Regions from separate parts of the Arthrobacter sp. MMS24-T111 genome, predicted to be linked through region 1. Evidence: riboswitches for the same ligand, from Rfam matches in the RefSeq annotation. Region 1 holds a riboswitch; each other region holds the start of a gene.
The links. Region 1 has a riboswitch for S-adenosylmethionine ahead of ACX5I6_RS12440 (aminotransferase class V-fold PLP-dependent enzyme). Riboswitches for the same ligand answer to the same signal wherever they lie in the genome.

Region 2: another riboswitch for S-adenosylmethionine. It lies ahead of ACX5I6_RS18205 (bifunctional o-acetylhomoserine/o-acetylserine sulfhydrylase); the one in region 1 lies ahead of ACX5I6_RS12440 (aminotransferase class V-fold PLP-dependent enzyme).
Region 3: another riboswitch for S-adenosylmethionine. It lies ahead of ACX5I6_RS03185 (DUF1737 domain-containing protein); the one in region 1 lies ahead of ACX5I6_RS12440 (aminotransferase class V-fold PLP-dependent enzyme).

The regions. Positions count from the first base shown of each region.
Region 1 is NZ_JBTZRO010000001.1:2,650,105-2,657,671, forward strand. Features, by position in the region: partial or broken gene ACX5I6_RS12425 (hypothetical protein) at 1-84, opposite strand, end outside; gene ACX5I6_RS12430 (metal-dependent transcriptional regulator) at 165-869, opposite strand; gene ACX5I6_RS12435 (class I SAM-dependent methyltransferase) at 945-1,703, opposite strand; gene ACX5I6_RS12440 (aminotransferase class V-fold PLP-dependent enzyme) at 1,797-3,215, opposite strand; SAM riboswitch class IV at 3,253-3,366, opposite strand; gene hisN (histidinol-phosphatase) at 3,508-4,332, opposite strand; gene rsgA (ribosome small subunit-dependent GTPase A) at 4,377-5,492, opposite strand; gene aroA (3-phosphoshikimate 1-carboxyvinyltransferase) at 5,476-6,864, opposite strand; gene ACX5I6_RS12460 (DoxX family protein) at 6,871-7,419, opposite strand.
Region 2 is NZ_JBTZRO010000001.1:3,871,882-3,879,448, reverse strand. Features, by position in the region: gene ACX5I6_RS18215 (S8 family peptidase) at 1-581, opposite strand, end outside; partial or broken gene ACX5I6_RS18210 (IS110 family RNA-guided transposase) at 632-1,896, opposite strand; SAM riboswitch class IV at 2,326-2,440, shown strand; gene ACX5I6_RS18205 (bifunctional o-acetylhomoserine/o-acetylserine sulfhydrylase) at 2,484-3,809, shown strand; SAM riboswitch class IV at 3,909-4,024, shown strand; gene metX (homoserine O-acetyltransferase MetX) at 4,037-5,152, shown strand; gene ACX5I6_RS18195 (zinc-dependent alcohol dehydrogenase family protein) at 5,277-6,413, shown strand; gene ACX5I6_RS18190 (hypothetical protein) at 6,453-7,031, opposite strand; gene ACX5I6_RS18185 (SGNH/GDSL hydrolase family protein) at 7,081-7,567, opposite strand, start outside.
Region 3 is NZ_JBTZRO010000001.1:696,638-704,204, reverse strand. Features, by position in the region: gene ACX5I6_RS03205 (UDP-N-acetylglucosamine 1-carboxyvinyltransferase) at 1-658, shown strand, start outside; gene ACX5I6_RS03200 (glutamate--cysteine ligase 2) at 726-1,952, shown strand; gene ACX5I6_RS03195 (O-succinylhomoserine sulfhydrylase) at 1,957-3,165, opposite strand; gene ACX5I6_RS03190 (rhodanese-like domain-containing protein) at 3,166-3,576, opposite strand; gene ACX5I6_RS03185 (DUF1737 domain-containing protein) at 3,573-3,836, opposite strand; SAM riboswitch class IV at 3,850-3,964, opposite strand; gene opgC (OpgC domain-containing protein) at 4,141-6,609, shown strand; gene ACX5I6_RS03175 (hypothetical protein) at 6,729-6,983, opposite strand; gene ACX5I6_RS03170 (TetR/AcrR family transcriptional regulator C-terminal domain-containing protein) at 7,209-7,567, shown strand, end outside.

The DNA of each region.
Region 1 (7,567 bases):
CGGCATCCACTTCGGCAGGCCATGGCGCTGCGCCATTTCAAGGGGTACATCCAGGGCTATTGCGGCGTCACGTCTGCTGATCATCACCATCCACCATACGGGAACCCGCCAAATCGCGTCTTGCCCCGGAGCCCCTCAGCCGGCGGTTCCGGCAACGCCGCTGGTCAGGGCAGATCCAGGCTGCAGCCGGGGTGCGGGGCGTCGCTGGAGACCCACAATGCCGAGGCGATCTCATCGGCGAGGTCGTACTCCCGGGCACCCCCGATCCGCACCACCAGCGCGCCGCCGAAGGGCCGCCGCCCCAACACTTCCACGCGGGCGTCAAGCTCGATGTCCTGCGAGGCAAGGTAGCGGAGCAGCTCAGGGTTGTCGTCGCTGATCCGGGTGATCCTGCCGGTATGGCCTTCGTCCAGTTCGGCGAGGAGGTGGGCGCGCGGCATCAGCACTTGGCCGTCCGCCGTGGGAATGGGATCGCCGTGCGGATCCCGGCTGGGGTCCCCGAGCTTGGCGGCGACGCGCTCTATGAACGTGTCCGACACTGCATGCTCCAGCTGTTCGGCTTCATCGTGCACTTCATCCCAGCTGTAGCCCAGGCGTTCCACGAGATAGGTTTCGATCAGCCGGTGGCGGCGCACCATGGCCAGCGCAAGCCGCAGTCCCGCGTCGGTCAGGGTCACGGCACTGTACGGTTTGTGGTCCACCAGGCCCTGGTCCTTGAGCTTGCGGACCATCTCCGATACTGACGAATTCGCCACCCCGAGCCGCTGGGCCAGTTGGGTGGACGTGATGGGCTTGTCCTGCCATTCAGTGAATGAATAGATGACCTTGACGTAGTCCTCGATGGAGGAGGATGGCGCGCTGGTCTTCACAGGCTCAAGCCTACCGGGTTCCCTGCCGCGGCCGGGTCCGCGGGGCCTGCGGCGCCGCCTGGCAAAACCATCCCGCTACGCCTTCACGGCGCGCCACGCCAGGGTGAGGTAGGGAAGATCGAGTTCCTGGTCGGGCGCGTAGGCCAGGTGGTCGTGGAGGTACCAGTCCAGGTTCGCCAGGACTTTGGCCCGGGTTGCCTCGCTCGCGCGCAGGTAATAGCTCCTGGACTTGGTGAGTTCCATCAGGTCCGTGGTGGTTACCTTGTCCTGCCAGTGCGTGACATTGCCCTCAAGCCCGGTAAATTCGCGCCCCACCACCGGCTTGTGGCCCGGGCGGTACACATCGCCGGCGTGCATGATCCTGGAAAGCCTGTGCACCCAGGGTACCGAGGTATCCAGCTGGTTCCAGATGAGTCCGAGCGTTCCGTGCGGGCGCAGGACGCGGGCGAGTTCGGTGCTCGCGGGCAGCGCGTCGCACCAGTGCCAGGCCTGGGCCACGGTGACGACGTCGAAGGAGGCTTCGGCCAGTCCGGTCGCCTCCGCGGTTCCCGCCATGGCCGTGGCAGCAGGGCAGTGCGCCGCGAGTTGGGCGAGCATGTCGGTGGAAGGATCGACGGCGGTTACCTCCAGGCCAAGCTCCAGCAGCAGGGCCGTGAACTTCCCGGTACCGGCCCCTACGTCGAGTGCGTCGCGGGCCTGCGCCGGGACCAGCCACCGGGCTGATTCCACGGGGTAGCCCGGCCTGACGCGCTGGTAGTGCCGTCCGCCGTCCCGGAAACTGCCGCCAAGTTCCCGCCGGCGCCCGTGATCAAGCTTGGGGCCACACCGAACCACGCGTGGACTCCTTCAATTCCGACTGTTGATGCCCCTCGAATTTACCGCACCGCCTCGAAAATGTGCTGGGGGACCATGGGCGGGAAGTGCCCACTAGTCGTCGATACAGGGGGCCGCGCCGGCCGTGCCCGGGGTGTTGGGTGCCCAGTGCGGGTAGGTGCGGGAATCGTTGGCCGGCACCCAGCGGCCTGCGTCAACCACGTAGTCCCAACCCAGACCGCTGCTGCGCAGTGTGCGGATGCCGGCAAGGAGGCGTTCGGCATCCTCCAGCCGGGATCCGACGCCGAAGCTCGCCCGGAGTGATCCGTTGGGCAGGCCCAGGCGCTTCAGCAGCGGGTGGGCGCAGAAGCGTCCGTCGCGCAGGCCCACGCCGTGCTCCGCCGAGAGATAGGCGGCCACCAGCCCGGCGTCGTAGCCTGCAACCGAGAAATTGACCACGCCGATGGTGTCCGTTTCCGGATTGGTGTCCTTGAAGATCTGGTGGACGGTGACGCCGTCGATGCCCTGGAGGCCCTCCACCAGGAAGGAGCGGATGGCGGATTCGTGGGCGTGCCACCGGGCCTGGTCCAGCCCGGCGATCACCTGGGTGGCACGGGCCAGGGTGGCTGCGCCTAGCACGTTGGGTGAGCCGCCCTCGTGGCGGGCCGGGCCGGTGGCCCAGCTGACGCCGTCGAGCCTTGCTTCCTTGACGGCACCGCCCCCGGCCAGGTGGGGGACACCGGCGTCCAGCCAGTCCGCACGTCCTACCAGGACGCCTGCGCCGAAGGGTGCGTAGAGCTTGTGTCCGGAGAAGGCGAGATAGTCGACGTCGTCCGCGCTGATGTCCACCCGGCGGTGGGGCGCAAGCTGGGCGGCATCCACCACGATCCGTGCGCCGTACTGGTGCGCCAGTGTAGCCAAGGCCCGGATGGGGAGGATCTCGCCGGTGACGTTGGAGGCGCCGGTGACGGCCAGCAGGCTGACCCCGCCCTGCTCCAGTTCAGCGCGGACTGCCTCCAGTGTGCCGCTGATGGTGTCCGCGGCGACGATGCTGCGGTGCGGGACGCCCTGCCAGGGCAGGAGGTTGGCGTGGTGTTCGATGTCCAGGTACAAGACGTCCCCGGCGGGGCGGCCGCCGGCCAGCGGCAGGCAGCCGGCCAGCAGGTTCAGGGAGTCGGTGGTGTTGCGGGTGAAGATGACCGAATCGTCGGGGCGCCCTCCCACGAAGTCACGGACAATGTTGCGTGCGTTTTCGTACACGGACGTGCTGATCTGGGATGCGTACCCGGCGCCCCGGTGGACACTGGCGTAATACGGGAGGATCTCGTTCAGGTACGCGGACACCACTGACAGAGCCGGGGCGGAGGCGCCGTAGTCGAGGTTTGCGTAGCGAACGTGGCCGCCGGAGATCAGCGGCGCCTGGATCTCTGCGCCGGTGACCGCGGCGAGGGGACGGCCGGCGATGGCCTGGCGCGGATCCGGCGCGGCGGCGTTGGCGGTGGCGGACTGGGGGGAGACGGTGGCAGTTGTCACAGAGACCTCACTTGGATACAGGACTCCGGCATAGTGGAATCCGCGCTTGCCGTATCCGCTCCGGACCGGCCTGGTCGTCACCCGGGGCACCCCACCGCGAATGGAGGGTTGCCGGCCAGCAAACCGGGGTTTTGCGCTGGCACTCGTGACCTGGATAAAAGCGTAGAACATGGAATGGGCAGGACTAAAGCCGCAGCAATTGTTAAGGCTTTTGTTACGTCCTGCCGAAGAAACGGCCGCGGACGCCCCGCAAAGGAGGCGTCCGGCGTCGTATTATTCGATTATCTTGCCGCTAGGGCGACTGCTGGAGCAGGTCGTCGAGGTCCGGGTTCAGCCGGTGCAGTACCTCTGAATGCAGGATCGAGTTCGTTGCCAGGGCATTGCCGCCGAACGGGCCGTCCTCGCCTTCGAGGGACGTGAAGCGGCCGCCGGCCTCCACCACGATCGGCACCAGGGCGGCCATGTCGTACAAATTCAGTTCGGGTTCGCAGGCGATGTCCACCGAGCCCTCGGCCACCATGCAGTAGGACCAGAAGTCCCCGTACGCCCGGGTCCGCCACACGTCCTCCGTCAGGCCCAGGAAGTCGTCAAGGTTTCCGCGTTCCTTCCAGCCACCCAGGCTGGAATAGGAGAGGGAGGCGTCGGCCAGGTTGGACACGTTGGAGACCCGAAGCCGGGTGGCGGCGGCCAGGGACCTGCCCATGTACGCCCCCATGCCTTTGGCAGCCCACCAGCGCTTGCCCAGTGCCGGTGCGCTGACGACGCCCACCACCGGTTCGCCCTCGTCCACCAGGGCGATCAGCGTGGCCCAGACCGGGACGCCACGGACGAAGTTCTTGGTCCCGTCGATGGGATCGATGATCCAGCGCCGTGAGCCGTGGCCGGTGCTGCCGAATTCCTCACCCAGGACGGCATCGCGGGGCCGGGAGCGGGAGAGCTGGCCACGGATGGCCTCCTCGGCCGCCTTGTCGGCGTCGGTGACCGGCGTCAGGTCCGGCTTGGTCTCGACGTGGAGGTCCAGGGCCTTGAACCGGCTCATCGTCTGGTCGTCCACGGAGTCGGCCAGGACGTGGGCCAGGCGCAGGTCATCGTTGTAACTCGAAGCGGGTTGGATCATGGTTCCAAACTACCGTCTGCGGGCGTTTCTGCCGGGAGAACGCGTCAGTTGACGCTGCCAAGCTCCTTCGTTTCCTGTGCTTCCATCCTTGGATCGGCACCGAGCAGCCGCCGCAGGGACGCCAGGCGGGCGGCGCCGGTGGGGCCGGCGTGTCCGCCATCCACCCACTCGTCCAGCCCGCAGTTGACCGCCGTTGCCGTGTGCTTGCAGCCGCGTTCGCAGTTTTCGATGCCGGGGGAGAGATCCGGGAACGAGCGCAGGATCCTGTCCGGATCCACATGCGCCAGGCCAAAGGACCGGATCCCCGGGGTGTCGATGATCCAGCTGCCGGGCGGCGCGTCCGCCAGCCGAAGTGCCAGCGCGGACGACGACGTGTGCCGGCCGCGCCCGGTGACGGCGTTGACGCCGCCGGTGGCGCGCTCGGCACCCGTCAGTGCGTTCACCATAGTGGATTTGCCCACCCCGGAATGCCCCAGCATCACGGTGACGGTACCGTCGAGGTGCGCGCGGAGGGCGGCCACCGCGGCGCTGTCCAGCCGGGCCGAGAGGCCGTCGTCGGACCGCGCGTCGATCCCGGAGGCCTGTGCGTCGGCGGTCTTGCTGATGATGACCGGGAAGTCCAGGTGCGTGTAATTGGAGAGGAGCTCGGCGGGGTCCTTGACGTCGGCCTTGGTCACCAGCAGGATCGGCGCAATCCCGGCATCGTAGGCCGCCACCAGGGCGCGGTCGATGAAGCCGGTGCGTGGCTCGGGGTTGGCAGCCGCCACGACGATGACCAGCTGGTCCGCGTTGGCCACCACGGCTCGCTCCACGGGGTCGGTATCGTCGGCGCTGCGGCGAAGGAGCGTGCGGCGGTCCTGGATTTTCACCAGGCGTGCCAGTGTGTCCGGGGCTCCGGAGACATCCCCCACCAGGGAGACGAAGTCGCCGGCCACCACGGGATTGCGGCGAAGCTCGCGGGCCCGCGCGGCAATGACCACGCGCTCATTGTCCGAGTCCTCACCCACCACTGCGGTGTACCGGCCACGGTCCACCGTGATGATCCGGCCGGTCACAGCGTCATCGTGGCTGGGGCGGTCTTTGGTGCGGGGTCTGGAGCCTTTCTTGCTCGGGCGGATCCTGACGTCCGATTCGTCCCAGGAATCAGTGCTCCGCGCCACTGCCGCGCCCTTCCGGTCCGGCAGCGGACGTGCCCTCCTGGGCCAGCATGCCTGCCCACAGCTGTGGGAAGTCGGGCATGGTCTTGGCTGTGGTGGCAATATCCTCCACCTGGACGCCCGGTACTGCCAGTCCCAGGATTGCCCCGGCCGTGGCCATCCGGTGGTCTGCGTAGCTGTGCACGACGCCGGCGTGCAGCCGGGCGGGGCGGATGAGCAGTCCGTCCGGGGTTTCCTCGGCGTCCCCGCCGAGCCGGTTGATCTCTGCCACCAGGGCGGCCAGCCTGTCGGTTTCGTGTCCTCGCAGGTGCGCGATCCCGGTGAGCCGGGAGGGCTCCGAGGCCAAGGCACACAACGCGGCGACGGTGGGGGCGAGTTCGCTGGTGTCCGCGAAGTCGCCACCTTTGATCTCCGGACCGCCGGTGACGGTCAGGACGCCGCCGGCCAACGTGACCGTGGCACCCATGCTGGTGAGGATGTTGCGCCACAGGTCGCCCACCTGCTGGGTTTCCGCCGGCCAGTTGGGGATCCGCACGGTTCCCCGCGAGGCGAGGGCCGCCGCCAGGAACGGGCCCGCGTTGGAAAGGTCCTGTTCGATCCGCTGGTCGAAGGCACGGATCGGTCCGGGCGCCACCACCCAGTGGTTGGGCACGGAATCGTCCACGGACACGCCTGCGCCGCGCAGGACCGCGACCGTCATGTTGATGTGGTCCAGGCTTGGTACAGGTTTGCCCACATGCTCAAGATGCAGGCCGTCGTCGAACCGTGCCCCCACGAGCAGGAGGGCGGAGACAAACTGGGACGAAGCGCTGGCATCAATCACCAGGTGGCCGCCCCGGACGGAGCCTGTGCCCGCCACGACGAACGGGAGGGACGACGGGGCGCTGCCGTCTTCGGCTGAGACAGCCACACCCAGGGCCTTGAGGGCCTCGATGATGGTCCCCATCGGACGCTTGCGTGCGTGCGGGTCGCCGTCGAACACGCTGGCCCCGTTGCGGAGCGCCGCAAGCGGCGGGACGAACCGCATCACCGTGCCGGCCAGCCCGCAGTCGATCCTGGCCTCCGTCACCGGCGCGGACGCGGGCAACGGGACCACTTCGAGGTCAGGACCGAAGGTTCCGTCGCCCGGGACCTCCGTGATCGTGGCGCCAAGCTGCCGCAGCGCATCGATCATCAGCGCGGAATCCCTGGAATGCAGGGGCGCCCGCAACCGGGACGGCCCATCCGCCAATGCCGCCAGAACGAGGTACCTGTTGGTCAGGGACTTCGAGCCAGGCACCGTGACGGTGGCATTGACGGGCCGGGAAGCGAAAGGCGCGTCCCAGTGCTGGACAGGTGTTCCGGCGGCGTCCCGGGCGGCAGTTGCTGCGGTCATTCGTGCTTAGGCTCCCGTGGCGTGGTCGACGGCGCGGCGGACAGCCTTGTCCGCCTTGTGCAGCTTCTTGTTCGTGGTCTTGCGCGCGTCGGCGGCCAGGTGCGAGGCGTTCCGGCGGGCACCTGCGGCAAGGTGTTCGGCGCGCCAGGCCAGCCCCGGCTTTCCTGCGGTGTCCACCGAAGCGAGCAGCGCACCGCCGCTGAGGGACAGGTTCTTGAGCAGTTGGTTCCGGCGGGTCTCGCGCCCTTCCTTGCTGCTGATGTCCGCGCTGCGCCACTCAACGAACGTGTTGAGCAGGGAAACCACCGTCAGCAGCGACGCGGAGAGCCTGGAGAACTTTCCAAGGCCGAACAGGACGCCGGCGCCCACCTGGGTACCGCCGATAACACGGGCGAGGGTCTTCTCGCTGGCCTGGAAGGGAAGCGAGGCGGCGGCCTTGCGCAGCAGCGGTGAGAGCTGCTGCGCGGTGTCGTCGGAGTTCTTGAGCTTATCCAGTCCGGCAATGACAAAACTGGAGGCGAGCATGGGCCGTGCGAGCGTGCGGACAAAGGACATGGATTTCCTCCTGGATGGACGAACCGCGGAACGCGGCGGAGTCGGTCCTAGTCTTGCACTTTTGGGGAATATTTGCCTGCGGGAAGGGGTTATGGCTGACGGGTCACTGACATGCGGCCCGATGATCATTCACCCGATACAGAGCGGA
Region 2 (7,567 bases), 1.2 Mb from region 1:
GAAACATGGGTGCCGTGTCCGTTGCAGTCACTTGTTCCGCCGCCGTCGGACAGTGCCGTCCATCCCGCGGCAACCCGTCCGCCGAAATCGACATTGGAGGCGAGGACTCCGGTGTCAACCACATAGGCACGGACACCGAGGCCGGAAGCGTTATACGTGTAGGCGCCGGACAGTGGCAACGCCTGCTGGTCCAGCCGGTCAAGACCCCAGGGGGCGGGTTTTTCCGTGGCGGAAATCGTCGATACCGCGTCGGGTTCCACGGCGGTTGCCTTGCCGGACCGCAGCAGTGCGGCGGCTTGCGCCGCCGTGGCTTTGATCGCTGCTCCGTGCAGGGCCTTGCTGAACGTGTGGTCGACGGCGACCCCTTGGGAACGAAGGTCGCGCGCCGCCGTTGGGACGTCGGTTCCCGCCGGGAACTGGACCAGGTAGCGGCCGTTCGGGCTGTCGGGAGCGGCCGCGGGCGCGGCGGGCGCGGTGGGTGCCGCTGCCGGCGCCGAGGCTTGCGCCGGTGCTCCGCTTGAGCAGAGGGCGACGACGGACAACAGTGCGGCGCCAACGGCCAGGCGCAAAGACTGGGGCAACGGAATCGGATTCCTTTTGTGCTTAGTAGGGGGTGCCTCTATGGTTTTCGTCAAGCGGCTGAGGGTTGCCGGGGTTCGTAGAAGGTGCTGTCCCTGAGCATGGCGTAGAGGGTGTCGCAGCGGCGGCGGGCGAGGGCGATGAGAGCCTGATTGTGGCGTTTGCCTTCTGCTCGTTTCCGGTCGTAGTAGGCCCTCGACAGCGGATCCTTCAAGGCCGCGAAGGCGGAGAGGAACAGGGCTCTTTTGAGAATCTTGTTTCCCTTCCGGGATGGGTGGTCACCGCGGATGGAAGACCCTGATCGCCAGGTCACCGGGGCCAGGCCTGCGTAGGAAGCCAGGTGCCCTGCGGAGGCGAAGTCCTTCCCGACGATCTCGGTGAGGATCCGTGCTGCGGTCCTGACGCCGACCGCCGGGAGCGACGTCAGGACCGGGTGAAGAGGGTGGGCCTCCACGAGGGCTTCAACCTGGGCGAAAACGGTGTCCCGCGATTCGCGGATATCGGCGAGCATCCGCGCCAGTTGGGGCAGCACGATGGTCGCAGCGTTCGTTCCGACCACTGTCACCGTTTGCTGGTCCAGGGCCTCGATGATCTCGCCGGCAAGACGTTCACCCATCCTGGGTGCGAGCTTCTTGAGCCGGTTCCCGATCCTGCGCCGGCCGGCATGGCGGAGGGCTTCGGGGGTCGGCCAGGTCCGCAGCAGATCCAACACGGCAGGGTGGTCCAGGCGCGGGCCGAGGACACGCTCCAGTGCCGGATGGATCTGGGTCAGGAGGCCTCGGATCCGGTTCGATGTCGCGGTGGCCTGTTTGGCCAGGTCGTCGTCGAAGCCGCAGAGCATGGTCAGTTCGGCGAGTTGTTCGTCGGCGATCTGGATGGATCGCAGTGTGTGGGGCATGGTCCGGGCCGCTGCGGCGATGATGAACGCGTCCCTTGCGTCGGTTTTCGCTTCGCCGGGGTGCAGGTCCGCGATCCGGCGCATCGCCAGCCCGGGAAGGTATCCGACGGTGACACCGGCGGCCTGGGCGACCGCGACCGGCAACGCACCGATCGTCGCGGGCTGGTCAACCACGAGCAGGATCCTGCCGTGGTTGTCCAGCGACGCCAGTATTTCGCGCAGCCTGAGCTCGTCGTTGGGTAAAGCCTTGTCGAAGAGCTTCTTCCCGGCCCGGTCCACGGCAACGGCGTGGTGCTCGCCCTTGCCGACGTCCAAGCCGATGAAGACATCAATGCTTTCGTGGTTTCCGATCACCTGTACCTCCCAGTCGCAGCAGCTGATACCTGTGCTGGGCTGTCCTCGGTGTCAGAGCCCGGCATCCACGTTACGCACGACGATCCCAAACTGTCCTGCCTCTATTAGCGGTCTCTCCGGCACCTACCGGACCCCGGTGACAACACCCCCCGGATCATTGACGACTGGGGGCGGCAATCATGCCGGGGCCGGCAGGCCAGCACACCCTCATCCTGCAACAGGAACGGGCTACGAAAAAGGTAACGGGGCGACCGGATAACGACGTCCGGCTTCCAAGGTATCCGGGGCGGCACGGCTGGCAGCCAAACCTCGGGCGATCCTTCGCATTATTTGTGGAACCTTGGAAAACCTCCGCATGGGACTGCTCCCGCGCCCGGATCCGTCCCCCGCCCGTCAGCTGCCACCCTCGCGGGCCGCGCGGCGCGCACGCCGCGGCAAGACCATGTTCGTCACAATGCTGTCCCGGCCGGAGCGATCTTCCTACACTGGGCGCAGGTCATGAGTGCCAGCGCCAAGCCCCGGCTCGCTGGCCGGCAACCCTCCATCCGCGGTGGGGTGCCCCGGGTGAGGACCAGGCTGTCCGGCAATTGCCGGAAGCAAGCGCGGCCCGTGGTGCTCCCAGCATGCCGGGCCCATGTCATAGGAGACTGAGATGTCCAACGGATGGTCCTTCGAAACCCGCCAGATCCATGCCGGCCAGGAGCCTGACAGCGCCACCGGAGCCCGGGCCCTGCCCATCTACCAGACCACGTCCTTCGTGTTCCCGAGCGCCGAGAGCGCAGCCAACCGTTTTGCCCTGGCTGAACTGGCGCCGATCTACACCCGCATCGGCAACCCCACCCAGGACGCGGTGGAGCAGCGGATCGCCAGCCTCGAAGGTGGCCTGGCGGCTTTGCTGCTGAGCTCGGGGCAGGCTGCGGAGACCTTCGCCGTCCTGAATATCGCCGAGGCCGGGGACCACATCGTGGCCAGCCCCAGCCTGTACGGCGGAACGTACAACCTGTTCGCCCACACCTTGAAGAAGTTCGGCATCGCGGTCACCTTCGTGGAAGATCCGGACAACCTGGAACAGTGGCGCAACGCGGTGCGGCCCAACACCAAACTGTTCTTTGGCGAGGTGGTCTCCAACCCGCGCCAGGACGTCCTGGACATCGAAGGCATCTCCCAGGTTGCCCACGACGCCGGCGTTCCCCTGATCGTGGACAACACCCTGTCCACGCCCTACCTGATCCGGCCGCTGGAGTGGGGTGCGGACATCGTGATCCACTCCGCCACCAAATACCTGGGCGGCCATGGCTCGGCCATTGCCGGCGTCATCGTCGACTCCGGCAAGTTCGATTTCGGCAAGGACCCCGGCCGGTTCCCCGGTTTCAACACCCCGGATCCCACCTACAACGGGCTGGTCTACGCCCGGGATCTTGGCGAGGGCGGCGCACTGGGCGCCAACCTTTCCTACATCCTCAAAGCCCGTGTCCAGTTGTTGCGCGACCTCGGCTCGGCGGTTTCGCCCTTCAACGCCTTCCTGATTTCGCAGGGCCTGGAAACGCTGAGCCTGCGGGTGGAACGGCACGTTTCCAACGCCACGGAGGTGGCGCGCTGGCTGGAGGGAAGGGCCGACGTCGAATCGGTCGCCTACGCGGGGCTGCCGTCCAGCCCCTGGTACGAACGGGGCCGCAAGTACGGGCCCAAGGGGACCGGCGCCGTCGTCGCCTTCAACCTGGCAGGGGGTGCGGAGGCGGGCAAGCGCTTCGTCGACGCCCTGGAACTGCACTCCCACGTGGCCAACATCGGTGACGTCCGCTCGCTTGTCATCCACCCGGCGTCGACCACCCACAGCCAGCTCTCGCCCGAGCAGCAGGTGGTGGCCGGGGTCAATCCGGGGCTGGTCCGCTTGTCGGTGGGCCTGGAGCACATCGACGACATCCTGGCCGACCTGGAGGCCGGTTTCCGCGCGGCCAAGGGCGGCGCCGACGCCTGACCGCCGGCACGCTGGAGCGCTGCCGGCCGGCAGCGCCGGAAAGTCACAACCAGTCACACTCTTGGCCTGGACCGGGGGGTGTTTCGTACACTCGAACCAGGTCATGAGTGCCAGTGACAGCCCCGGCTTGCTGGCCGGCAACCCTCCTTCCGCGGTGGGGTGCCCCGGGTGAAGACCTGGCCTGCCGGTCAAATGACGGCAGGCAAGCGCGTAGAAGAGGTCTTGCCATGACGGTTACCGTCGCCCGTACCACCATTCCCGAACACGGAGTTGTCCGCTACGCCTCCATTGGAGGACTCGAGCTCGAAGGCGGCGGCTACCTGCCGGATGTGACCTTGGCGTACGAGACCTGGGGCACGCTGAACGCGGACGGCAGCAACGCCATCCTGATCGAGCATGCCCTGACGGGCAGCACCCACGTGACCCGGGGCGACACCGACGAAGAGGGCTGGTGGGAACAGCTGGCCGGTCCCGGGGCTCCCGTTGATACGGACCGGTTCTTCGTGGTGTCCATCAACATCGTGGGCGGTTGTTACGGATCCACGGGCCCGTCCTCGGCCGCTCCCAACGGAGCACCCTGGGGCTCCCGCTTCCCCTTGGTCACCCTGCGGGACAGCACGGTGGCCGAGGCCCGGCTGGCGGACCAGCTGGGCATCGGGAGCTGGTACGCCGTCCTTGGCGGCTCCATGGGCGGTGCCCGCGCCCTGGAATGGGCGGTGACCTACCCCGACCGGGTGCAGCGCTGCGCCGTCATCTCGGTCGGCGCTGCCAGCACGGCTGAACAGATCGCCTTCGCCCAGGCCCAGACACTGGCCATCCGCCAGGATCCGAACTTCAACGGCGGCGACTACTACGGCGGCCCGTGTCCGGAAGACGGACTGGCACTTGCACGGCGGATTGCCCACATCACCTACCGGTCCGCCGCGGAACTGGAAGGACGCTTCGGCCGGGAACCCCAGGCCCCCGAGTCGCCGCTGCACGGCGGACTGCTGGCAAACCGCGGACGGTACCAGGTGGAAAGCTACCTGGACCACCAGGGCAGGAAGCTCGTCCGCCGGTTCGACGCCAACAGCTACATCGCCCTCACCGAGGCATTGATGAGCCACGATATCTGCCGTGGCCGCGGGCCGCTGGCCGAGACCCTGGCATCCGCCACCGCCCGGTTCTTCGTTGCCGCCGTGGACTCCGACCGGCTCTACTTCCCGTCCCAGTCCCGCGAATTGGCCCAGGCCCTGCCCGGTGATGTTGACGTGCACATAATCACGGCACCGATAGGCCATGACGGCTTCCTGACCGAGATCGGACAGCTGGGGCACCAGCTCCGGACGACGTTCCTGGTCTAACCGCGCCCGCCGTATCCCGGCCGCGGGCCGCTGACCCACAGCGGCGCTTCCGGTGCACGCTGCCGTGGACGCCGCGGCGCCGCAGTGCATCAGGCCCGGAGCAGAAGTACGGCATGATCGTGTCATGAAAGCCGCCGTCCTGTATTCGACCGTTCCCACCGCCGGACAGGCATCGGGAAACCCCACCTACGCTGACGCGAAGCCATTGGTCGTTCAGGAGCTGGACCAAGCACAGCCGCGTGCCGGTGAGCTTGGGATCGACATCACCTATTCGAGCCTGTGCCATTCGGACCTGTCCGTGGTGGACGGCTCCAGGGTCCGGCCGCTTCCGATGGCATTGGGCCACGAAGCGGTGGGACGGGTGGTGTCCGTGGGCGACGGGGTGGCCGATGTGTCCGTGGGAGACCACGTGGTCCTCGTTTTCGTGCCCAGTTGCGGCCACTGCCGTGCCTGCCGGGCCGGGAGGCCCGCGCTTTGCCACCGCGCAGCGGAGGTCAACGGCTCCGGTGACCTGCTGCACGGGCCGGCCTTGCTGCGCACGCCGGCGGGGGAGCGCATCAACCACCATTTGGGCGTCTCGGCGTTCGCGGATTACGCCGTGGTGGCGCGGGAATCGGCAGTGGTGATTGACGACGACGTCCCGGACACCGTCGCGGCGATGTTTGGTTGCGCTGTGCTCACCGGAATGGGAGCCGTGCTCAACACGGCGTCCGTCCGTCCGGGTCAGTCCGTGGCAGTCTTCGGCCTCGGCGCAGTAGGCTTGTCGGCCGTCATGGCGGCCCGCCTCGCCGGGGCCGCCGCAGTGATTGCCATCGACCCCAATCCGGGCAAGCACCCCTTGGCCCTGGACGCCGGTGCCACGGCGGTGGGAACGCCTGCGGATGCGCCCCGCCTTGTTGCCGAGGCTGCCGGTGACGGGGTGGATGTTGCCGTCGAAGCAGTCGGCTCGGCCGGCGTGATCGCAACTTGCCTTGATCTGGTGACGCGGGGTGGCGCGGTGGTCTCGGTGGGATTGCCCCATCCGTCAGCTGAACTGGCCGTTCCCGCACTGCAGTTCGCAGGAGCCGGCAAACGGCTCCTCGGCTCCTACATGGGTGACGCGGTTCCCCGCCGAGACATCCCGGCGTACCTTGGCTACTGGCGGGAAGGCAGGCTTCCGGTGGAACTGCTGCACACCGATACCCGGCCGCTGGCCGAGATCAATGAAGGCCTGGATGCGCTGGCGTCCGGGCAAGTGGTCAGGCGGCTCTTCCTGGCTTGAGGCGTTGCTCCGGGCTTGAGGCGTGGCCGCCGCAGGCAGTCAGCCGTTCATGATGTCGCCGCGGCGTTTCATGTAGTCCTCCATGGACATTTCGCCGTTGCTGTACTGCTGGTCAAGTTCTGCGAGCTTCCGGGCCCGGAATCCCTGGGGCGCTCCCGGCGGGGGAACCGCCGGGCCGGCCGGCGTGTGGCCGGTACCCTGCTGCTGGCCGGGGAACTGCTGGCCCATACCCTGCTGCTGACCCGGGAACTGCTGGAACGGCGGTTCCTGCGGAGCGCCGTACCGGGGGTCCGGCAGGGGCGGCTGCCCGTACTGGTAGGGCTGTGGCTGTGATTCACCGGCCGGCCGGGGCTGGCGGAAGCCGCCGGAGTAGTAGTCCTGCTGGGTGTAGCCGTCGCGGGGCTGGTTGCTCTGCGGCCCCGCGGACCCGGGAAACTGGCCCGGATACTGGCCGGACCCGGGGAACCCTCCCGGCCCGTACTGCCCCGGAAACTGGCCGGGGTACTGGCCCGGCAAGCCTTGGTCCCGGCCCCGCCGTGCCATGGACCGCCGGTACATCCGCATGGCCGTGGGGACAACGAAGGACAGGATGATGATCCACAAAAACAAGCTGCTCACGGTGCCGCGCCTCTCAAAGGTTGTCCTTCCAGCGTAACCCCGGGTGGTCCTAGCGGCGGCTGGGTTCCGAGGTTCCCAGCGGACCCTCGCCGGATCCGAGCGGAACGCCCGGGCCGAAGACGGGACCCGGCGTCGGCCGTTTCGCCGTGATGCCGTCACCTGAGGACTGGTGCCGGAGCCGGCGCAGCACCCAGGGCACGAAGTATTCGCGCGCCCATACCAGGTCCCCGGTCCTTGCCTCGCGCCACGTCCGGGGCGGCAGCGCCTTGGGCTGGAGGGGTTCCAGCGAATGTTCAACGTTAAGCGAGTCCAGCACCATGGCCGCGATTGTGTGGTGCCCCAACGGGGAGAAGTGCAGCCTGTCCTGGTCCCACATCTGCGGGTCGCTCAGCTGCCGGAGGGACCACATGTCGGCGATGACGGCGTCGTGCCGGGCCGCGACAGTCCGCAGGTTCTCGTTGTAGATGGCCACCTTGCTCCGGATCCTGCCCAGGACGGAGGAGCCTGTGTCCGGACCGTTGAACAGGACCACGGTG
Region 3 (7,567 bases), 2.0 Mb from region 1:
GATCACCGGCCGGCCCGTGATCGACGCCGAGATCGAGTATTTCCCGTCCGAGGACCCCATCGAGGCAATGAGCCTGATTACGGCCGGCATCGTCACCAACTCCGAGGTCACGGTCCGCCGGGTACCCATCGAATTCATGGAAATCGAGTTGGCCACCCTGGGCCAGATGGGGCAGAAGCTCGAAATCTCCGGCGAATACATGGCCCGCAACGGCCGCACCAGGCTGGTGGACGTGACCACCAAGCCGTCGGAGCTGCGCGCCCCCGAGGACAAGATCCACCCCATGCCGTTCCCCGGGCTGAACATCGACAACCTCCCCTTCTTTGCCGTGATCGCCGCGAACGCCCACGGGCAGACGATGATCCACGACTGGGTCTACGAAAACCGGGCCATCTACCTGACGGAGCTGAACCGGCTCGGTGCGCAGGTGCAGCTGCTGGACCCGCACCGGATCTACGTCAACGGACCCACCAAGTGGCGTGCCGCCGAAGTGGGCTGCCCGCCGGCACTCCGGCCCGCCGCCTGCCTGCTTCTGGCCATGCTCGCCGCGCGGGGCGTCTCCGAGCTGCGCAACATCTACGTGATTGAACGCGGCTATGAGGACCTGGCGGAGCGCCTGAACACCATCGGCGCCAAGGTGGAGTACTTCCAGGACTAGGCGTTCATGCTTCGTCATGATGACCAGCGGCGCCCGGAATTTCCGGTCCCTGACGCAGAATGTTCGTATGCGTACTTTCGGCGTCGAGGAAGAACTCCTGATTGTTGATCCGGAGTCCGGGGAGCCGCTTGCCCTGGCGGACGCCCTCCTCGCAGGCCACCGTGTGGCCGCGGACGATCTCCCGGTGGACCCGGACCTCCACCACTCCGGGAAGCAGGCGGATCACGACGACGAGATGGGCCTCAGTGCCGAGCTGAAGCTTGAGCAGATCGAGACGCAGACCAAGCCCTGCCTGGATTCCGGGGCCCTGCTCGAGCAGATCAGGGCCGGCCGCGCCATGGCCAACCAAGCGGCGGCCAAACACGGCGCCAGGGTGGCTGCGCTGGCCACGTCGCCGCTGGCATCCACCAGCCACACCACGCCGGACCCGCGCTACGCCAGGATGCTGGAGCGCTTTGGCCTCACGGCGCAGGAGCAGCTGACCTGCGGATTCCACGTGCACACCTACATCGAATCACCGGAAGAGGGCGTGGCGGTCCTGGACCGGATCCGCGACAAGCTGGCGGTCCTGACGGCGTTGAGCGCCAACTCGCCGTACTGGAACGGCGTCCCCACCGGTTTCGAAAGCTACCGCACCCAGGCCTGGAACCGGTGGCCGACGTCCGGTCCGGCCGCGATCTACGGGACGTACCCCGCGTACCGGAGGGTGGTCACCCGGCTGCTGGACACCGGCGTGATGCTCGATGAGGGGATGCTGTATTTCGACGCGCGGCTCTCCCGGAACCACCCGACGGTTGAGGTGCGGGTGGCCGATGTCTGCCTCCGCGCCGAGGATGCAGCCTTGATCGCCGTGCTGGTCCGCGCCCTGGTGGAATCAGCCGGCAGGGAATGGCGCGAGGGCGTGGACCCGGCGCCCGTGCCCACTGTCCTGCTGCGGATGGCCTCCTGGCAGGCCAGCAGTTCGGGACTCAGCGGCGAGCTCCTGGACTTCGGGAACTTCCGCCCGGCCCCGGCCGCGGACGTAGCCCGTTCCCTGGTGGACTACCTGGCACCTGTCCTGCAGGAACAGGGCGAACTGGCCTTGGCCCGGCAGGGCGTGGAGCACATCATCGCCCGCGGGACAGGGGCCGCCGAACAGCGCCGGGCCCGCGACAGGGCGCTGGCCGGACCGCCTCCCGAGGATATGGGTTTCGGGGCAGTGGTCCGGCACGCCGTTGACGTCACCATGCGCGGCGCCCTGGATCTTTCCGACGTGGAAGACACTCCGGAACTCCTGCGGGTCCGCCAGGCCTGACGCCTTAGATCTGCTTCAGCGCCTGTTCCAGGTCGCGGATGAGGTCGTCCGCGTCCTCGAGCCCCACGGACAGCCTGACCACGCCGTCGCTCAAGCCAATGGCGGCCCGCCCCTCCGGCCCCATGGCGCGGTGCGTTGTGGTGGCGGGGTGTGTGATCAGGGACTTCGAATCGCCGAGGTTGTTGGAGATGTCGATGATCCGCAGGCCGTCCAACAGGGCGAAGGCGGCCTCCTTGCCGGAGCGCCCGCCCGAGGGCGCCAGCTCAAGGGTGAGGACCGTGCCGCCGGCGCTCATCTGCTTCGCCGCCAGCTCATACTGCGGGTGCGATTTCAGCAGCGGGTACTTCACCCAGCTCACGGCAGGCTGCTCCTCGAGCCACTCGGCGAGCCGCAGGGCGGTGGTCGAGGAGTGCCGGACGCGCAGGCTCATGGTTTCCAGGCCCTTGGTTAGGACCCAGGCGTTGAACGCCGAAAGCGCCGGACCGGTGTGGCGCATCAGCTGCTTGACCGGGCCGTCGATGAACTCCTTGGTGCCAAGGATGGCGCCGCCCAGGACCCGGCCCTGCCCGTCGATGTGCTTGGTGCCGGAGTACACGATGACGTCCGCGCCGAGGTCCCCGCAGCGCTGCAGCAGGGGAGTGGCGAAGACGTTGTCCGCAACTACCTTGGCGCCGGCGGCATGGGCCAGTTCGCTCACCGCCGCGATGTCCACGATTTCCTGCATCGGGTTGGACGGGGATTCGAAGAAGACGGCGGTGGTGGGCTTGGACAGGGCCTCGCGCCACTGGTCCAGGTCCGGGCCGTCGACGAAGACCGTTTCCACGCCCCACCGCGGCAGGATCTCGTTCAGGATCACGAAGCACGACCCGAACAGTGACCGGGCGGCCACCACCCGGTCACCGGCGGCGAGCAGCGCGCCCAAAGCGGTGAACACCGCGGACATGCCCGACGCCGTCGCGAAGCAGGCCTCGGTGCCTTCCAACAGCCTGAGCCGTTCCTGGAAGGTGGCCACGGACGGGTTGCCGTAGCGCGAGTACACGAAGCGCTCGTCCTCGCCGGTGAAGGCGCGTTCGGCCGCGGCCGCGGATTCGTAGACGAACCCGGAATTCAGGAAGATGGCCTCTGAGGTTTCCTGGAAGTTGGTGCGGTCCAGCCCGCCGCGGACAGCCTGGGTGTCGGGGTTCCAGCCGGGGGCGTCTTGATTGAAGGTCACTTAGTTCTTTCCGAGGTTGGTGGGCAGGCCGCGGTTCTTCCAGCCGTTGACGGTCCGTTCGCCGTAGCGGTCAGGTTCCCCCTCGAAGCCCTCCAGGACGTTGTAGGAAGTGAAGCCGGCCTGGGTGGCCGCCACGGCCGCGGCGATGGATCGCTGGCCCGAGCGGCACAGGAACACCAGCTCCGCGCCGGGGTCCTCGGGCGCCTGCTCCTTGAGGTCCTTCACGAAATCGGGGTTGGGGATGCCGCCGGGGAAGGTCCACTGGATGAAGAGCGGATCGTTGTCCGTTGCCTTGGTGTCCGGAATGCCGATGTGGGCCCATTCGCCCTCGGTGCGGACGTCCACCAGGATGGCGCCCTGCTCCAGCTTGGCCCAGGCTTCCTGCGGCGTCAGGTCTCCCGCGTAGCTCATGCGTGGCCCTCGCCGTCGAACTCGCCTTCCAGGTCGTCAACGGCCGTGGCCACCGCGGCGTCTGCCGACGCGATGGCGGCCGGGAGGACAACGGCCTGGGCCACGATGACGCTGCTGCCGTTGAAAGTGGCCGCCGGGCTGCCGTGCAGGACATAACCGTCCGCAAGCGCAGCCGAGATCCGCTCACAGAAGGAGCGGTCGTCCGGGCCTGTAATCAGGCGGTAGGACAATTTTTCGTCAGGGGCGGGTGCGTCAGACACGACGGATCTCCTTCTTTCACGCTTGCAGCTCGAATCGGTCGATATGCCAAGTATTCACCTGAGGCACCCCGCCGCGAGAGGAGGGTTGCCGACCGGCCAGTCAGGGCTTGACACCGGTACTCATTACTCCCCAAAAACGTAACACCTGCGCCGCCAAGCCGCACGGCCGCCGTCGTCATGTTCCGTAATTGAGAGCCCGCGACCACCGCGTCACGGGAACCCGGCGGGGCCGCGGGACCGATAAAGTTTTCTACCGGGGCGCCGCCCTGCCGTCACAGTGGGAGTACCGGGGGGTCTTGCCAGCATGCGAGCAGCAATATCGCACCGCCAGGCCGGCCGTCGTCGTGCCCGTCATCGTTTCCTCGGGGCTTTCCTGGCCGCCGCCGTCGTCGTGCTTCTGGCGCTGCTGGCGCCCGCCGGTGCCGCGCAGGCGGCCTCCGCGGTACCGGACCAGGGCAAGCCCTGGCTGGGTGCCGTCCTTGAATGGGGTGAGGATACCGCCGCCGGATTCTCCGACCGGCTGGGGGCGAGCCCGGCAGTGTTTGGCCACGACATCGCTCTTCCGTTCCGCGACTCGGACCGGAACAACATTGAGGGCTTCCTGCAGCAGGCCGCGGCCAAGGGCGCCCACGCCATGCTCACCGTGAAGCCCACCGTGCCGCTGGACCAGATCGGCGCCTCCGAAGCGGAAGCCTTCGCCGGCAAGGTCCGCGACCTGACCTCCGGGTTCAAGGGCCGGCTGTTGGTCCGGTTTGCCCCGGACATGAACTCGAGTTGGGTGCCCTGGGGGCAGCAGCCGGGCGCCTACCGGGAAGCCTTCAAGGCGGTCGCGGCAGCGGTCAGGAAGGACGACGGCGGCCGGGCCGCCATGGTCTGGGCGCCGTACCTGGGCAAGGACTACCCCTTTGACCGGAACCGGAATGCCCCGCCGCCGGGAAGTGACGGCTTCGCCCTCCTCGACACCAATGGCGACGGCGCCTGGAACGGCTCCGATGCCGCCTACGCCCCCTACTATCCGGGGGACGACGCCGTGGACTGGGTGGGCCTGACCGCCTACCATGACGACACCGCCGGTGGGGCTGCCGTCAACACCGTGCCGCGTGCCGGTGAACTCCAGGAGATGCTGACCGGCTCGGGCGGCGAGGACTTCTACAATGCCTATGCGGAGGCCCGCAAGAAGCCATTCCTGCTCCAGACATCGGCGTTCTACAGCCCTGCTGCCGGCGGACCGCCGGAGGCGGATATCAAGCCGGCCTGGTGGGACCAGGTGGTGGGTACCGCCACCTCGCCGGCTTTCGCCAGGACGGCAGCGGTGGTGTGGGACGAGCGCACCAGCACCAGGGATACCGGCGTGGCCAGCATCGACTGGCTGCTCACCGGAAATCCCGCCATCGCCAAAGCCGCGCTGGACCGGCTGAAGTCCTCCGCCGTGGTCACCGGGCCGGTCACCGACGTGGTTGCGGACGGATCGTATGTCCGGGCCAACACGCTGTCCGGGGCAGCGGTCTGGACCGTTGCCGTGGCGATGGCCATCCTCCTGGCGGCGCTGTGGCAGATTCCACGCCGGGTCAACGCCGCCACCGCGTGGAGCTACCAGGACCCGGGAAACAGGGACTCGCGCGTGGATTTGCTGCGCGGGATGGCCATTGTCTTCGTGGTGGTCAACCACCTGGGCCTGGTCTCGCTGTTCCAGCTGCTCACCCAGGAGGCCGTGGGCTTCGTTTCCGGTGCCGAACTCTTTGTGCTGTTTTCCGGCCTGGTGGTGGGCATGGTCTACGGGCCGAAGGCCAGGGAAGACTTCGGCAAGGTTGTGGACCTCACCTCCCGCCGGGCGGGGAAGCTCTATGTGACCGCCCTGTCGGTGCTGATTGGCGTCTTCCTCATTGCGCAGCTTCCGTTCTTCCACACCGAGGCACTGACCACGTTCGTGGACCAGGGGACGGGCGGGGCCGGGCATAACGGTGCCGGCCGGACGTACGACCTCTACGCCGGGATGTCATCGCTGTTCCAGTTCCCGGTGCCGCCCCAGGTCCTGCCGGCCATCCTGCTGCTGCAGTTCGGGCCCTGGCAGTTCAACGTCATGGGGCTGTACGTGGTTCTTCTCCTGGTCAGCCCCCTGATCCTGGCGCTGCTGAACCGCGGAAAGGCCGTGTGGGTCCTGGTGGCGTCGCTGGCGGTGTACGCCGTCGGCGCCGGAACCAGGTTCCGGATCCTGCCGTCCCAGTTCGAGGACTCGTTTCCGCTGCTGGTGTGGCAGGTGCTGTTCGTGCTGGGGCTGGTGGTGGGATACCACCGGCGGAGCATTATCGCGTGGTTGTCGGCCCATGCCTGGGTGGTGGCAGCCTGTACGGTGGCCGCATTCGCCTTGGCTTTCCTCTCCTGGGGAAACCCCTACTTGGCCAACAACTACGACGTCCGGCTGGCGCTGATGCCGGACGCCACCTACCGGGCCATGTATGACGCCCTCTTTGGCCGGACGTACCTGGCCCCGGGCCGCCTGCTCAATGTCGTCTTCCTGGTGGTGGCGGCGTATGCGTTCCTCAGCGCCTACTGGAAGCCGGTTGAGCGGGCCCTGGGCTGGTTCCTGATCCCGCTCGGCCGCGCAACCCTCTATGTCTTCATCATGCATGTGGTGCTGATCGCCGTCGTGGCCAATATCCCCGCGCTCCAGCAGGAGAGTATCTTCCTCAACACCGTGGCGTACGCCGTGGTGCTGGCCCTGCTGTGGGTGATGGTCCGCACCAGGTTCCTGTTCCGGATCATTCCCACTTAGGCCGCATCCCCACCGGGCCCCTATGGCCCGGGCATGAAAAATGCTGCGGCACGGTGGGTGCCACAGCATTTACGTCATGGCCAGGCAGGGACTGGGAATCCCCCGCGGCTTCTTGTGTCCTAGACCAGCTCGGGATACGAGGACACGATGTAGTCGGCGGCAGCCGGCCCTTTCATGCGCAGGCCCTTGCGGCTGCCCGGCAACCGGGTCTTCATGGCCGACCAGAATGTCGTTTCCGTACCCGGCTGGTGCTGGTTGATGAAGCACCAGCTCATGTACAGGCCGTAGAAGCGGTCGCGTTCCAGGGTGGACTCGGAGGTCTGGTCGAAGTAGGTGGCGTCTTGGAGAAAGAGATCAAACTGGGAATGTGCCATGATGGCGTCCCTTCGCTATGTGCGTGGCGCCGCCGTTCGGCTACAGCAGCGAACCTCGATGCCCTGCACTGTTGGCAATCGGGTCCATAGATTAATCCTGTGAAAGAAACCGGGATCATTAGCGCCGTCAACGCCTGTCTACACTGTAGACTTTACCCGTAGACTACATATGAGGCAACCCTCTCGAATGAACTCGGGTCAGTTGTCCGCAGCGAGGACAAATTCATGACTTCCCCCAAACCATCCGGTACCGGCAAGGCCAAGGCCAGGCTCAGCCGGGACGTCGTGCTGGCAAAAGCGCTGGAAATGGTGGATGCGGAAGGCCTCGAAGCATTGACCATGCGCCGCCTGGGCCAGGAGCTCGGCAGGGACCCGATGAGCCTTTACCGCTACGCGGAAAATCGGGCTGCCTTGCTCGACGGGGTTTCGGAACTGGTGCTCGACCAGCTCACCATCCAGCAGGATGATCCGGACTGGAAGGCGCAGTTGCGGGCGATCGCCCATAACCTGCGGGCCCTGGCACTCAAGCATCCCAACGTGGTGCCCCTCCTGGTGACCAGGCCCCTCTCCACGCCCCTCGGTTT